DNA from 3 places in the Shewanella sp. 30m-14 genome. Region 1 is predicted to be linked to each of the others. Evidence: predicted binding sites of a transcription regulator. Region 1 holds the regulator's gene; each other region holds the start of a gene.
The links. Region 1 encodes MetJ, which represses methionine synthesis genes. Its sites were predicted from a motif close to TAGACGTCTAGACGTCTA; they were not measured.

Region 1 (5,650 bases):
GCTTCGGCTGCAGCAATAGCGCTTTTCATTGCATCTGCATCAGTTACGTCAACACTGACGCATAAGCTATTTTCAAGTGCCAGAGCTTGCATAGGTTCAATGCGGCGTGCCAGTAAAAGCAGTGGGTGACCCTTAGCGCTAAAGGCTCTAGCCATTGCCGCACCAATACCAGAAGATGCACCTGTAATAACGATTAATTGTTTCATATCAGCCTCAATAAGGGGGTAGGATCTCGATTGATGAGTATTTTATATAAACCAATATTGTTGATATATAATCTATAGAGAATATGATTGTTTACATATGACTTCTAATGCTCGTCAACATACCGAGATAAAATGGATTGCCGTTCATGTATCAAGACCTAAATTTAGCAGATGTTCGCGCCTTTACCGTGATTGCAGAGAAAGGCAGTTTTACCCTTGCGGCTGAAAAGCTAGGTTGCTCTCGTTCTCACCTTTCAAAGCAGTTAACGCAATTAGAACGCTACCTGGGAGTGACCCTAATTACTCGCACAACAAGGGCGCAGCGATTAACAGAGCAGGGCAGCTTTTTTTATGAGCGCTGCCAACATGCCTTAGATGTTATGGAGCAAGCCGTCGCCAAGACGGTTGATAACGCCCATAACTTGCAGGGAAAAATCAATATTAACTGCGTTGGTGGTTATATCGGTGAAGAGATCGTCAACCAACTGGTGAACGACTTTATGAGCCAACATCCGAACATTCAGATCCATCTTGATTTTAGTAGCCAGCGAGTAGACTTAGTGCTTGATGAGTTTGATTTGGTCTTCAGAATGGGAGAGCTTGAAGACTCAGGCTTGGTGGCGAGAAAGTTGATGGACATTGCCAATTGTACACTGGCATCGCCGGCTTATATTGCTAAGCGCGGTCGTCCTCTGCATCCAAAAGAGTTGAAGAGCCATGCCTGTATTACCGGGTCGGTATACCACTGGAATTATCACTCTCGTAGCGATAAAAACCAAAAGGCAGAGGTCACGATTGCTGGCACTTTCTTATGTAAAAATGGCCGCGTGATGAAAAGTAGTGCGTTGGCAGGAAATGGTATTGTCAGATTACCTGAAATTTACTGTAGCACGGAGTTAGATAGCGGTGAATTAGTGCATGTATTTGAAGATTGGACCATATCGGATACACCGCTTTATCTGCTTTATAACAAAGATCAGTTTCAACCAGCTCGATTAAGGCAGTTTATTGATTTCACTACACAGCACTTTATGGAATATGTGGCGTTGCCAAAAAATTGAATTGAATTAATTTTGATCCCCCTTTAATCGGTTTGTTACTGATGATTGGGGTGGCAAACATTTTGCTATATAAATGTTTATTTAAGGTTAAATTTGTCATCCATTTTAGTCGATTTTGTCTTAGAATATCTTAAGAACAAAAATAACCTTTTTTCGATTTGAGTCGTATTGCTGCTTAGAGCGTTAAGGACATTAAAAGGTGGAATGGATGAACCTAAAGAAAATAGCACTAGCTTGTGCCTTGTTACATTGCTTTTCAGCCTATGCAGGGCAAGAATATTATGAGGCTCGAAGCGATGCTATGGGGGGAGCGGGCGTTGCAGCTTCAAATAAAGAGGGGGCGGCTTTTGTTAATCCTGCCTTACTCGCGATTAATGCGCATAAAGACAATTCTGCAGTACTGCTGATGCCTGTTCTTGGAATCGATATGGCTGATAGCGATGACATGATAGATAAGTTTGATTCGCTGATTGACTCATACGATGGCTTAGCTGATGCGATTGATACTGGCAATAGTGGTGATATTAATCAATTTCGTGATGATTTAGTAGCTGATTTAGAGTCGTTAAAGGGCACTTCAGCCTATGCGAGTGCAGGGCTTGGTTTCAGCGTGGCCATTCCACATCAAAGAATGCCGATGGCAATCTTCTATAAGACTTATGTCAACGCCGTCGGCGTTGCTAATATCGCGCAGTCAGATATCAATACCCTCAATAATTTAGATCCTAATAATCCACCACAAATTTCTGATTTAGACTCTCAAGGGCAAGTAGTAGGCGGCGCAGTATCAGATTTAGGTATTGCATTGAGTTTTCCACTTTCTATCGTCAATATGCCGATTGCAGTGGGTATATCGCCAAAGTTTCAGCGCGTTGACACCTATAACTATATTGCCAATGCGAATAACTTTGATGCCAGTGATTTTGACGACGTTAAGTACCGTAATGATGAGACTAACTTTAACCTCGATATCGGTGTCGCCTTGCAACCATTTGAAGGGCTGACGCTAGGTCTGTCGGGGAGAAACTTGATTAGCCAGGATGTGGATACCATAGAAGTTGAAGGGCAAAAGTTTACCTACCGCGTAGAGCCCTTAGTAACCGCTGGAGTGGTTTATGACTGGGGTATTTTATCGGTAACCACAGATATCGATCTGATTGAAAATAAGAAGTTTAAAGAGCTCGATGGTACTCAATATTGGCGCTTAGGGGGGGAAGTTAGAGCCTTTGATTGGATGTCGCTACGAGTGGGTTATCGCCATGATATGAAAGACTCTACAGCTAATCTCTATTCATTGGGTTCAGGCTTTGCCTTCGGTGATTCGTTTTTCTTAGACTTCACCGGTATGTTTGGTGATGACAATGCGGTAGGAGGCGTGCTGCAAACCTCCTACCATTTCTAACGAGTAACGCTAACCCATTAACTCTATCGTTGATTTAATGGTTAGGATAAGCGCACTGCCGCCACATAAAGCCAGAGTTAACGCTCTGGTTTTTTGTTTGTCGACTCGCCCAACCAATCGCCCCGCCACGATATATCCCAAAATCACAGAAGGTAGCAGCATTAAAGAGATATAAAAGTGATGCAAGGTCAGCAAGCCTGCAAATGCCAAAATGATCAAAGCAATCATCGAGCTGAAGATAAAGAAGGCCGATAAGGCGGCGCGAAATTGGCCTGCATCTTTACCGGAAAGCAAGATGGCAAGAGGCGGCCCACCAATTGCGGCTATGTTGCCAAAAATACCGGATAAAATGCCTGCGATAAATAAGCTAAATCGATTCACTGGAATGCTAAATTTCATCAAGCTTAAACCAACCGCCAATGCCACAATCGCGGCTATCGCCAGACCTAAAATCGGTTGCGGCGCAATTAAAATCAACGTCGCGCCGAGTATGCCGCCAGGAATACGACCTAAGAGTGCATATTGCAGGCCATTAAACTCAAGCTGACCTCGCTCTCTAAATAGGGTCAGCAGTGCAATAGAGAATCCCATCATGATAACAGGTGCAGGTACTAGGCTCGGATCGACGATATACAGCAAGGGGCTTGCAACGACGGCTAGGCCAAAGCCGATAAGACTTTGGGTTAGTGCGCCACAAAAGATAATCAGTGAGGCAAGTAGTAATGTAATGGGTTCGATCATCTGTTTATCCAGCCAAGACGGCTTATATGGGAACGAATATAGGTTGGCCTATCAGTGACGATGGCGTGAATCGATTTACAGGCAAACTATCAGTCTGCTACACGTTTATAGTGGTATAGAAGCAGATAAGGACTGCTAAGCAGTCCTTATCTGGAGATCATGTTTGTCGATAATCAATGAAGATTATTCAAGTTCTTCCCACTCAATGCCCATTTCATCCATTAGACGTTTAACCTCTGCAGGCATGCTGTCGGGTTTATCTTTAGTTAGATCGGCATCGTTTGGCAGTGGCTGGCCTGTGTATGCATGCAGGAATGCTTCGCACAACAGTTCACTGTTTGTGGCGTGACGCAAGTTATTCACCTGGCGGCGTGTGCGTTCATCGGTAAGTACTTTAAGTACTTTCAAAGGAATGGACACAGTAATTTTTTTCACTTGTTCATTCTTTTTGCCGTGTTCAGCATATGGGCTGATATAATCGCCATTCCACTCAGTCATTGACTCACCTGTAATTTCAAAATTCGGGGCAGATTTTAACCCTTTAAATTGTGCAGTCAAATTATTGCCTCTTATTTATGATAAATGCAAATAGATTTCTATATGCATGGACGTCTAAACGTCTAAAGTGGTTGACGAGGAGGATGTGCTTAGGTACATTTAGACGTCCAGACATCTCTAATAAGAAAATCAGTAACTAAGGAGTAGTACATGACCGAGCGTAAACTTGCCACCGCGGCAGTGCGTCAAGGCATTGAGTCCGATAGCCAACATGGCGCTGTTGTACCGCCAATATACCTGTCAACTAACTACTCTTTTGATGGTCATAAAAATCCAAGAGACTTCGATTATAGCCGCTCGGGTAACCCAACTCGCTCCATTCTTGGCGATGCGATTTCCGAACTTGAAAAAGGTGCGACGGGAGTGGTGACTTGCACTGGTATGGCGGCAATCACCTTGGCGACAAATCTACTCGGGCCAGATGATTTACTTGTCGTGCCACATGACTGTTATGGCGGCAGTTACCGTTTATTTACTAACCTTGCCAAGAAAGGTCAGTTTAAGTTGCTAGTAGTGGATCAGACTGACTCACAGGCACTTAATCAGGCGATAGCGCAAAAACCTAAGATGGTATGGTTAGAAACACCGTCGAACCCCTTACTTCGCGTGGTCGATATTGAAGCTATCAGTTCGGCTAGCCATGAAGTCGGCGCGTTAGTCGTCGTCGATAACACTTTTCTGTCACCTATTTTGCAACAGCCGTTATTACTTGGCGCCGATATCGTGATCCATTCTACGACAAAATATATTAATGGTCATAGTGATGTGGTGGGCGGTGCTGTTGTGGCTAAAGATCCTGAAGTCGGAGAGTTGCTGCATTGGTGGTCAAATACATTAGGGCTAACGGGTTCAGCATTTGATAGTTATCTCACTTTGCGCGGAATTCGCACACTTGCAGTACGAATTCGCGAACATCAGGCGAATGCGCAACGAATTCTTGATACCCTAGTCAATCATAAAGCTGTATCCAAAATTTATTACCCAGGGCTTAAAGATCACCCGGGGCATGAGATTGCGGCCAAGCAGCAAAAAGGTTTTGGCGCCATGTTGAGCTTTGAGCTCCAAGGTGGGGAGCCCCAGTTGGTGGAGTTCTTAAAAAATCTAAATTATTTTTCAGTTGCAGAAAGTCTTGGCGGCGTTGAAAGTTTAGTGGCCGTTCCTGCGACCATGACACATAGGGCGATGGAGCCAGAGGCTCGCGCTGAAGCTGGCGTAAAAGATACGCTTATCCGTCTTTCTGTTGGTATCGAAGATGCTGACGATCTTGTTGCCGATATTGAAGCTGCGCTTAATGCTGCAGCCGCTTGTTAATTAAAGGGGTATACGATGGCACGCTGTCACTTACATAAATTTGGTGGCTCAAGTCTAGCGGATGCAGACTGTTACCGTCGCGTTGCTCATATTTTGCTGACGCATGGCCACAGCGACGATTTAGTTGTGGTGTCAGCTGCCGGTAAAAGTACTAATTTCCTGTATAAGTTGCTCGAATTAAGTAGCACTAAACAGTTGTGGCAAGAAGAGCTGCAGACACTCATTAGCTTTCAGCAAAATTTGATTGAGCAATTGCTCTCAAATGAGCAGGCACGTTCTTTAAGAGAGCGTTTATCTACCGATAAATCTCAGCTGATCAGTCTATTGTCGATAGAGTCAATTAATGACTATCAGAGCAGCCAGGTAGTCAG
Region 2 (5,650 bases), on a different contig from region 1:
ACTTTCCTAGGACCTAGATCCTAGGACCTTCTTGCCTTAATCATCTCTAAACTGGTATCGAGCATACGGTTAGCAAAACCCCACTCGTTATCACACCAGAGTAATAGCTTCACCAAATGACCATCGCTGACTCGGGTCTGCGTGCCATCGACAATGCTTGAACGTGGGTCGTGGTTAAAGTCACACGATACTAACGGCTCATTGGTAAATCCGACCACGCCAGAATATGAACCTTCAGTTGCTTGTTTAAGCACTCGGTTCACGGTTTCGATATCGACGCGCTTATTGAGCGTAACGGAAAGGTCGATTGCGGTGACGTTAATGGTCGGCACGCGTACAGAGATAGCTTCAAACTTATCTTTCATGTGCGGCAAAATACGCTCAATACCCCGGGCAAGTTTAGTATCGACAGGGATGATTGATTGACCAGCGGCGCGGGTTCTACGTAAATCGTCATGATAGGCATCGATCACTTGCTGATCATTCATTGCCGAATGGATAGTGGTAATCGCACCACTTTTAACTTCAAAATGCTTATCGAGCACGTCGATCACCGGTACGATACAGTTAGTCGTGCATGATGCATTCGACACTATGGTATGTTCGGCTTTGAGTAAATCTTGGTTAACACCATAAACAATGGTGGCGTCGACATCGCTAGATGACGGGTTACTGATTAGAACTTGCTTAGCACCCGCTTTTATATGCGCTTCACATTGCACTCTGTCATTAAGCACGCCCGTCGCTTCATAAACAATATCAATATCCAGTTCTTTCCAGGGCAGATTTTCAGGATTAGGTTCATGCAGCAATTTAATGGCGTCGTCACCAATAATCATATGCTGATTATCAAGTGACACTTGGGTGTGGAAGCGCCCGTGGGTGGTGTCGTACTGAGTTAAATGAAGCATCGCTTCAGGTTTGGCCAACTCATTAATCGCCACTATCTGAATGCGGTCACGTTTGGCAGATTCATACACTGCACGAAGAATTGAACGACCGATACGGCCATAACCATTGATAGCGACTCTGATCATGTAAGCTTTCTATTTCCTTTAACAGCTTAATTATTGATACGACAACGGCCTACCTCAATAGGTAAGCCGTTGTATCATAAATGCTTAAAGTAAAAAATACGTAAACAATTATTCTGTATCATAGAGCAAATTATTGATGCAATACACTGATTAATCTTTCGACTCGCGCCTAGGTTAACCGCCCATTGCATCATTAGCTCTGACACGTTAGCTGATTATAGTCCGTTAACGGTTGCTACAACGTTTTCAACAGTAAAGCCAAAGTACTTCAACAAGTCGCCACCAGGAGCAGACTCACCGAAGGTGCTCATGCCCACAACTGCGCCGCCAAAGCCAACATACTTGTGCCAGAAATCAACGTGAGCCGCTTCAATCGCAACACGCTTAGTCACAGAGGCTGGTAGTACAGACTCTTTATAAGCCGCATCTTGCTTATCGAACTCGTTAGTTGACGGCATAGACACAACGCGAACCTTTTGGCCTTGCTCAGTCAGTACTTTTGCAGAATCTAGTGCTAGCTGAACTTCAGAGCCTGTAGCAATCAGGATTAGGTCTGGCGTACCAGCGCAATCACTTAGTACATAACCACCTTTAACAACGTTTGCTAACTGCTCAGCGCTACGTGCTTGAGCTGGTAGGTTTTGACGGCTGAAGATTAGCGATGTTGGCGCGTTACGGCGCTCGATTGCATTCTTCCAAGAAACCGCAGTTTCAGCCGCATCACATGGACGCCATACCGTCATGTTTGGTGTCATACGTAGGTTAGCAAGCTGTTCAACTGGCTGGTGAGTTGGACCATCTTCACCTTGACCGATAGAGTCATGGGTATAAACGAAGATGTTCTGAATGCCCATCAATGCAGACATACGTACAGCGTTACGTGCGTATTCCATAAACATCATGAACGTTGCGCCGTAGTTGATGAAACCACCGTGTAGAGAAGCACCGTTCATGATACCGCTCATGCCGAATTCACGTACACCGTAATAGATGTAGTTACCGGCTGGATCGTCTTGAATACCTTTAGAGCCAGACCAAAGCGTTAGGTTAGAACCGGCTAGATCTGCAGAGCCACCTAGCATTTCAGGTAGGATAGCACCAAATGCACCGATAGCATTTTGTGATGCTTTACGGCTAGCAATGCCTTCTGCTTTATCTTGACACTCTTGAACGAAAGCTTGTGCTTTCTCTTCAAAGTCAGCAGGTAGGTCGCCAGAAATAACACGACGCTTGTATTCAGCCGCCAATTCTGGGAATGCTGCTTCATATGCTGCGAACTTATCGTTCCAGTTAGCTTCGTTAGCTTGACCCGCTTCTTTAGCATCCCAACCCGCGTAAACGTTTTCTGGGATTTCAAATGCACCGTGGTTCCAGCCAAGGAATTCACGAGCCGCTGCGATTTCAGCATCACCTAGTGGTGCGCCGTGACAGTCGTGGCTGCCAGACTTGTTTGGTGAACCAAAACCGATTGTGGTTTTGCAGCAAATCATTGTTGGCTTGTTAGTAACTGACTTAGCTTCTTCGATAGCTGCGCGGATTGCGTCGCTGTCGTGTCCGTCTACGTTAGCAATGACGTGCCAGCCGTAAGACTCAAAACGCTTAGGCGTATCGTCAGTGAACCAGCCTTCTACGTGACCATCGATAGAAATACCGTTGTCATCCCAGAACGCGACTAGCTTGCCAAGACCTAGGGTGCCGGCTAGTGAACATGCTTCATGAGAGATACCTTCCATCAAACAGCCATCGCCTAGGAAGCAGTATGTGAAGTGATCAACGATGTCGTGACCAGGCTGGTTGAACTGTGCAGCCAGTGTCTTTTCAGCAATCGCCATACCTACAGCGTTACTGATACCAGCACCTAACGGCCCAGTGGTTGTTTCAACACCTGGAGTGTAACCGTATTCTGGGTGTCCCGGTGTTTTAGAGTGAAGCTGACGGAAGTTTTTCAACTCTTCGATAGGTAATGCGTAACCTGTAAGGTGCAGCAAAGAGTAAATAAGCATAGAGCCGTGGCCGTTAGAAAGGATAAAGCGGTCACGATCAACCCAGTCTGGGTTGTTTGGGTTGTGCTTTAGGAAATCGTTCCATAGCACTTCAGCAATATCAGCCATCCCCATTGGTGCACCTGGGTGACCAGAATTGGCTTTTTGAACAGCATCCATGGTCAATGCGCGGATTGCGTTTGCGAGTTCTTTACGAGATGACATGCTCTCTCCTGCTTCGTTTTGAGGTATTGAGGCTTAGATTGAGAAAAGGGCCACAAATTTGTATTTGCTTTTCCCTTCCCTACAGCAAATTTTGGAGCCATATTTTCGCCTACTCGCCAGTAGGACGCAAATTTAATTCACCCAGAATGAAAAATATTGGCACTTTTAAGTGAGATGAATGAAGCTTGAGCAAATTAATGCCATCAAATAATAGCTTTTTTCTATTTCAGCGGTGAATTTTTGGCAAAAATGGGCAAATTATTGATCATTCCTAAATCAGAACGCTGCGCATAAAACAGTAAAAATCACCTTTACTTACATAGATCTAATGTAAATCAAAAACCCTATTAAATATGTATCTAGCAAATAAAATGCGCGCGTGACTGCACAAAATTTAGTGAAAGGGGTGTCATCAACTCTGTTTTACACTAGAATAGCCGTCTAGATGTAGATACTTCTACACATTCAAATTGTTTAAAGACGAGATTTTCCATCATGGCAAAGCACTTGTTTACCTCTGAGTCGGTCTCAGAAGGTCATCCAGATAAAATCGCCGATCAGATTTCTGATGCGGTACTAGACGCAATTTTGGCGCAAGATCCAAAAGCTCGTGTAGCATGCGAAACTTATGTCAAAACTGGCATGGTTATGGTTGGCGGCGAAGTTACCACTTCAGCTTGGGTTGATATCGAAGAGATCACCCGTAAGACTGTACGTGACATTGGCTACACTCACTCAGATATGGGTTTTGATGCCGACTCTTGCGCTATCCTAAACGTAATTGGTAAGCAGTCTCCAGACATCAACCAAGGTGTTGACCGTGCTGACCCTAAAGAGCAAGGTGCTGGTGACCAAGGTTTAATGTTTGGCTATGCCAACAACGAAACCGACGTACTCATGCCTGCGCCTATTACTTATTCGCACAAGCTAGTTAAGCGTCAGTCTGAAGTACGTAAAGACAAGACACTTCCATGGTTACGTCCTGATGCGAAAAGTCAGGTTACTTTTGCTTATAACTCAGATGGCAGCATTGCTGGTATCGATGCAGTTGTTCTATCTACGCAGCACAGCGAAGATGTGACTCAAGCAGACCTCATTGAAGGTGTAATGGAAACCATCATCAAGCCAGTATTACCGGCTAAGTGGTTATCTAAAGACACTAAATACTTCATCAACCCAACTGGCCGTTTCGTTATCGGTGGTCCAGTAGGTGATTGTGGTCTAACGGGTCGTAAGATCATCGTTGACACATACGGCGGTATGGCTCGTCACGGTGGTGGTGCTTTCTCTGGTAAAGACCCATCAAAAGTTGACCGTAGTGCAGCATACGCAGCACGTTACGTTGCTAAGAACATCGTTGCAGCAGGTCTTGCAGACCGTTGTGAGCTTCAAGTGTCTTACGCTATTGGTGTTGCAGAGCCAACGTCAATCAGCATCGAAACATTTGGCACTGCTAAAGTTGGCGAAGAGCTATTGATTGACCTAGTACGTCGTCACTTCGACCTACGCCCATACGGTCTAACAGAGATGTTAAACCTAGCTCGCCCAATCTACCAAGCGACTGCAGCATATGGTCACTTTGGTCGTAACGAGTTCCCATGGGAAGCGACTGACAAAGTTGACGCACTACGCGCTGACGCAGGTCTTTAATCGTTACCGATTAAATCGGCGTTGCTGGTTCAACGCCTATGAAAAACCGCCACTTGGCGGTTTTTTTGTGTCTGGAACATTTATGACGATTTACCATGGATGACTTTTTCAAAACAGTAAATCGTCGTTGAGTCTGTAATTTGCTGTATTAGGTTTTGCATCAACGTGACACAATTACGCAAGACGCCATAAATAGCGTATTACAGTTAACTTCCAACTGCAGTGGTTCCAATGACCTGCGGTCGGCGTATGCGCAGATACTACTGAGACTCGCAGCAAGTACGTCCCTGTAAGCTCTGCGATGGCATCCATGCCATCAAAGGCCTCAGTCGCATCTACACTAGGTTAGAAAAGCAATATGACCTAACCTCTGGTGTTTGCTCTACAAGAGCTATCGCAAGTAGTATGAATTAGGCTTAGCATCATAATTTTCTTTTAGTCGGTAAGGATAAACAGCACAGTGCAATTAACTTGGTTAGCGCCTGATGAGCGTATCGAGGTAAAGAAGTTCTATCGCCAGCACATGCCTTATGCACGCCTGTTGCAGAAGGAGTCAGTCTGCGTGTTGACTCAAGAGGACTGCACTTCGACTAACGGCACCGACATAGCGTCATCAAAAATAGTAGCTAGTGCGCGTATTCGGCCTATTGGTCAGTTAGCCATTTTAACCGGCATGTTGGTGCATCCAGATTTTCGCGGCCAAGGTGTGGGTCATCAATTGATGGATGAACTTGCATCCGTTATCAATAACGACAA
Region 3 (5,650 bases), on a different contig from region 1:
TGTAACCTAAGATAGCTTGCATGGTTAGGTCTTCGATACCGAACCAGCCGCCTATACCGCCTAGCATGCCATTGACCATGGCGATAAGTGCGACAAACGATAATAGCAGTGCAGATACCGACAGTACTTGCTGCATACCCATTGCCGCACCATTAGCTGCGGCATCAAGCACGTTAGCTGGCTTGTCAGTCATATCGTCCATCACTTTCTTGATGTCGTTTAGCGGGGTTTCCGTCTCTGGCCACATCAATTTGGCAAACAGTAGACCAGCAGGCGCCGTCATAAACGCGGCAGTCAGTACGTATTTAACGTCAACACCCATCTGGATATAACCAATCATGGTGCCGCCAGCCACAGACGCTAAGCCCCCCGTCATTACCGCAAACAACTCTGAACGAGTCATATGCTTAACGAAAGGTCGCACCATAGATGGCGCTTCGATTGGGCCTACAAATATATTGGCTGTTGCTGACAATGATTCTGCGCGGCTAGAACCCAGTAGCTTAGATAAACCGCCACCGATAAGGCCAATAACCCATTGCATAATGCCGAGGTAATAAAGTACGGCAATTAACGAGCTAATAAATACCACCACAAATAGCACGTTAATCACGAAGATAAAGCCAACACCAAACTTAGCAAGGTCGCCAAATAAAAACCCTAAGCCTTCATTCGCATAGCCGATAACGTGCATCACACCATTTGATGCACCATCAAGCACCGCCTGCCCCATAGGAACATACATAACGAATGCACCAAAGGCGACTTGAAACGCCAATGCGCCGAGTACAGTTCTAAGATTAATTGCTTTTCTATTTTCAGATAGCGCTACCGCTAATCCTATAAGACAGAACATGCCGAACAAACTGATGAAAACTTCCATACATTTATTACCATTTAAATCTTGATATGACGGCAGTGTATACAGGCAGTATTTTGCTGCAAGGAAATTGGCTGAGATTGACGAAGATAAATTGAGTTTTTATCGGTTAGAGCAGCTAATTGAATCGAAACGGTAGAAAAGCATATAAATAGAAATAACCTTAAAACATAAATAATACGCAAACCCAACAGGAATGGCACACGTGGCCAGTTAAAGCAACAACAAAGCCAAAGGTTTCACTCGCAAGAACAAAGCTTAATTAGTCACAAAATGACTAATTTCAGATCCAAAAAATACAAAACTGAAAGTTTATAACTTTACTAATGACTAAAAATTATCATATTTGATGGCTAACTTAGTGTTTAACGCAAACTCTTACTTACGCACCTATTAAAAATGCTAGATATTAAGCGGAGATTAAATCTTAGCGTGTTTTTAGCAAACGTATTTAAGGTGAATGGATGATGTAATGCTTGTTCGCTTGTAAGGTCACTGAGTGCAGAAGTCGGACGCCAAAACACGCCTAAAAGGTGAGCTTTAGCGCTTCCGATACAGTGTTAACGAGCTTAAATTAAGCCTGACCATGCTCAGAGCTATGTTAAAATTAACTATACCACTACAGTTCAAAGCTATGTTCAGAGTAACGTTAGTCGTGTGAGTTTATGCTCAATACTGATAAATTCATTAGTTCAATGCATATAGATTAAGTTGGCTCTGGAATGATTGTGCCCAGCGCAGCAGTTCTACACGATTTCTCGCTTGAGTTTTTCTAAATATAGAAGAGATATGTGCCTTAACCGTATGCTCGCTAATACTCAGCTTACCTGCGATCTCTTTATTGCGTGCGCCACTCGATACCAATTGAATAATGGTTTTCTCACGATTAGTTAGCACCTCAAGTGATTCCGACTCTTCACTGGTCAAGGCTTCAGGTACATCCATTTTGCTGACTAATTGACGCAATACACTGCTCATCAACGGCCTATCGAACCATAACTCATCGGCTAACATCTTACGTAAGCCAGTTAGCAGCAGGTCCATACGTTCATTCAAAAACAGTAGACCACGGATCCCTTGCAGCAATGCAGCTTCTGCAGCAATACCTTCTCGTTCGACATGATAAAGCGCTACAGGAACATGCTTGACCAATTGAGTCGCCACCAACGGAATCCCATTAATATCGAGCGCTGCACCTTGTTGAGAAACCAGATAAAAGCAGTTATCACTACTATTGGCTTCAAGCTGTTCTACATTAGAGATAACCCGAGTTTTTAATCCGATTGACTCTGCAAGTATTGCCAAATGACAAGGGGACGCCATTTGATGCAGAAAGACGACTTCGTCAATTTTTCTCATCACTTTCCTCCCTGAAAAGTTTTGCCTGTCCGTTAAATAGAACAAACTAAAATCTAGATCCTGAAGTCATTCCCAGAACAGATTAACGCTTGTTAGCTTTAGAACGAAAGCACGATTTTAAATATTGGCCCGAGCCACATCATGTAACTCGTTATAAGCAGCAGAAGTATACAGAGTTTACCTAGTCTATGCCTAGGTAAACTGGTATAGCCAGCAAGCCTACTATGATTTTTACTGACTATGATTTTTACTGACTATGATTTTTACTGACTAAGTTTTGTGCTCAACTGCTTATCATGCAAACGGCTAAGCAACAGAATGGCTGATATTGCCCCTACTAGCGCCATTGCCATATCAGACTGCGTGTCCCATACGTACCCTTGGGTGCCTAAAAACGCTTCGGCATCTTCACCGGTCAGCTCCGCAACCCACCACTCTATAAGTTCATAGAAAGCAGAGAATGCTAAAGCAAAACAGATAGCTAGAAAGTTACACCAAGCTCCTAACTTAACAACACTGAGACGTATAAATACCTCGCGGGCCAAAATAGTCGGAATAAAACCTTGAGCAAAATGGCCGACTTTGTCGTAGTTATTACGCTGAGCGCCCGTCCAGTCGCTAATCCAATCAAATAGCGGCACTTCAGCATAGGTATAATGTCCACCCACCATCAAAATGATGCAGTGAATCAAAATCAAGCCATAAGCTAAACTCGTTAAAGCAAAACTATTGCGGGTATAGATCAGAATAGGTAATGCAATTAAGGCCGGTGCAACCTCTAAAAACCAGGTAAATTGATCTTTAGGATTAATACCTGACCAGATTAATACTGCGAAGAATATCACTAGCCACACAGCGCTTTTATTCAAAATATCGCCCTCATATACCATATTGTTCTAAATTAAGAATAAACACTTTAGCCATCTAGCCCTCCACAGTCAGTAAAAAAAGTGATACTTTGTTACCTCTGTTACGCTTTCGAAGTAAATATCAGTTGTGAAGGCTTTGCAGTCCTTAGTACATTGACAGTCTATACCCAAACCACTCCTACAACGTAGAGTTTAGTCGTCTCTGCGGTGGCACTAAGTATACATAATACATATAAACTAAAAGGGTACATAAATCATGGCGAAACATTCGCTGGACAAGGATAAAATTAAGATCCTGCTGTTGGAAGGCGTCCACCAATCTGCGGTAGATGTATTTGAACGTGCGGGTTACACCAACATTGAATATCACAAAGCATCACTCGCTGGAGACGAATTAGCCTCAGCGACTAAAGATGCCCACTTTATTGGTATCCGCTCCCGTACCCAATTGACTGAAGACGTATTATCCCAAGCCGACAAACTCGTTGGCATTGGTTGTTTCTGTATTGGTACTAACCAAGTCAGTCTCGCTGCAGCTGAAAAACTGGGGATCCCTGTATTTAACGCACCGTTCTCAAATACGCGTAGCGTAGCTGAACTCGTACTCGGTGAGATCATCATGTTATTTCGTGGGATCCCACAGCGTAATGCGCTAGCTCACCGTGGTGGCTGGCTAAAAAGCGCTTCAGGAAGCTATGAGGCTCGCGGTAAAACCTTAGGGGTTATCGGTTACGGCCATATTGGCACTCAGCTAGGTATTCTTGCTGAAACCTTAGGTATGCGCGTTGTCTTCTTTGATATTGAAGATAAACTGCCGCTGGGTAATGCACAGCAAGTGCACTCACTACAGCAACTGCTATCGATTGCCGATGTGGTGAGCCTACACGTACCTGAAACACCACAGACAAAAGAGATGATTAGCTATGAAGAGCTAGCTTCTATGCGTAAAGGCAGCATTTTAATTAATGCCTCTCGCGGCACAGTGGTTGATATCGATGCGTTAGCGGCATCACTAAAAGAGCAACACCTTGCTGGTGCCGCCATCGACGTGTTTCCTGTTGAGCCTAAATCTAATGACGATGAGTTTGTCAGCCCACTACGCGGCCTAGACAATGTCATACTCACTCCACATGTGGGCGGCAGTACGGCAGAGGCTCAAGAAAACATCGGTATCGAAGTCGCTGGCAAACTGGCTAAATACTCAGATAATGGTTCAACCATGACAGCGGTGAACTTCCCTGAAGTGTCACTGGCTCAACACTCTGGTACTTCGCGCTTACTGCATATTCACCGTAACCGTCCGGGGATTTTGATCCAGATTAACTCCGCGTTTGCAGAAAAAGGCATTAACATTGCTGCTCAGTATCTACAAACCACGGCTGAAATTGGTTACGTGGTGATGGAAGTCGATTCTGATAAGGCTGACGAAGCGCTAATAGAGATGCAAGCGATTGAAGGCACGATTAGAACTCGATTGCTTCACTAATAAAGTTCATTAAAGGTCAACAACGTCTAATTCACTAACTGAAGTTGAACGTCTAGTCCTTTAGCAAACTGCACTGAATAAGGCCGTATAATCACATTATACGGCCTTTTTTTTGTCTTGATGATAGCAATGAGTTTGAACTGCTGCGCTTGCGCAGTAAGATTTTAGCGGTACAATCATTGTCCTTATTGGTTTAATTCTTGGATCCTCTTATGACGCTGTCAACTTCTCAGCCAACTTGGCCTCTTAATGGACAACAGCCTGAACTGCTTTTTTCTGAATTAACACACTTAGGCTTAATCTCTGTCACTGGAGAGCAAGGCCGCAGCTTCATTCACGGCCAAGTGACCACCGATATCAGCTCGCTTGAAAGCGACCAATGGCGCTGGGGCGCTCATTGTGATCCTAAAGGTAAGATGCTGGCCAGCTTTAGAACCTTCGCTAAAGGTGACACCCTTTTCTTAATGATGCCAAAAGACACCTTGGCACTTGACCTACCACAACTGCAAAAATACGCCGTATTTAGTAAAGCTGAACTTAGCGACGCAAGCGATGCTTGGTTATTGTTAGGTGTGGCTGGTGAACAGGCAAAGGCTTGGTTAACCGCGCAGTTTGGTGAACTAAATAACGAGCTGACCTTAATCGATAACGGCATGATTATTCATGATGCAGGTCGTTATATCCTCGCGATTGCAGCAGAACAAGCCGCTAGCCTAGTGGCGAATATCGAGCAAGTTATTTTCGATGCTAGCGCATGGCAAGCCCTTGAAATCACTGCAGGATACCCTAATTTAGGCGCTAATCATCAAGGTCAATTTGTACCGCAGATGTGTAATTTACAGGCGGTCAATGGCATCAGCTTTAACAAGGGCTGCTACATGGGCCAAGAAACCATTGCTCGAATGAAGTATCGCGGTGGTAACAAACGCGCACTTTATATTGTTAGCGGTACCGTAACAGCGCCATTAACCAATGAAAGCCAACTTGAGATTGCACTAGAAGATGATGAAGGCTTCCGCCGTGCGGGGACTATCATCGAATCTGTACAGCGTGGCG

Region 2: metK (methionine adenosyltransferase) is a predicted target of MetJ. The motif match lies at 3,679-3,696, and genes of this name have one in related genera.
Region 3: serA (phosphoglycerate dehydrogenase) is a predicted target of MetJ. The motif match lies at 3,157-3,174, and genes of this name have one in related genera.

What each region holds. Positions count from the first base shown of each region.
Region 1 covers NZ_JBRILW010000023.1:10,704-16,353, forward strand. The annotation lists gene ACVBIU_RS15870 (SDR family oxidoreductase) at 1-206, opposite strand, end outside; gene ACVBIU_RS15875 (LysR family transcriptional regulator) at 353-1,267, shown strand; gene ACVBIU_RS15880 (conjugal transfer protein TraF) at 1,476-2,669, shown strand; gene ACVBIU_RS15885 (sulfite exporter TauE/SafE family protein) at 2,679-3,410, opposite strand; gene metJ (met regulon transcriptional regulator MetJ) at 3,594-3,908, opposite strand; gene metB (cystathionine gamma-synthase) at 4,119-5,279, shown strand; gene ACVBIU_RS15900 (bifunctional aspartate kinase/homoserine dehydrogenase II) at 5,295-5,650, shown strand, end outside.
Region 2 covers NZ_JBRILW010000004.1:133,795-139,444, reverse strand. The annotation lists gene epd (erythrose-4-phosphate dehydrogenase) at 21-1,037, opposite strand; gene tkt (transketolase) at 1,253-3,244, opposite strand; gene metK (methionine adenosyltransferase) at 3,740-4,894, shown strand; gene ACVBIU_RS04610 (GNAT family N-acetyltransferase) at 5,355-5,650, shown strand, end outside.
Region 3 covers NZ_JBRILW010000033.1:40,683-46,332, reverse strand. The annotation lists gene ACVBIU_RS18645 (NupC/NupG family nucleoside CNT transporter) at 1-883, opposite strand, end outside; gene ACVBIU_RS18640 (response regulator transcription factor) at 1,568-2,239, opposite strand; gene ACVBIU_RS18635 (DUF2238 domain-containing protein) at 2,503-3,108, opposite strand; gene serA (phosphoglycerate dehydrogenase) at 3,365-4,594, shown strand; gene ygfZ (tRNA-modifying protein YgfZ) at 4,807-5,650, shown strand, end outside.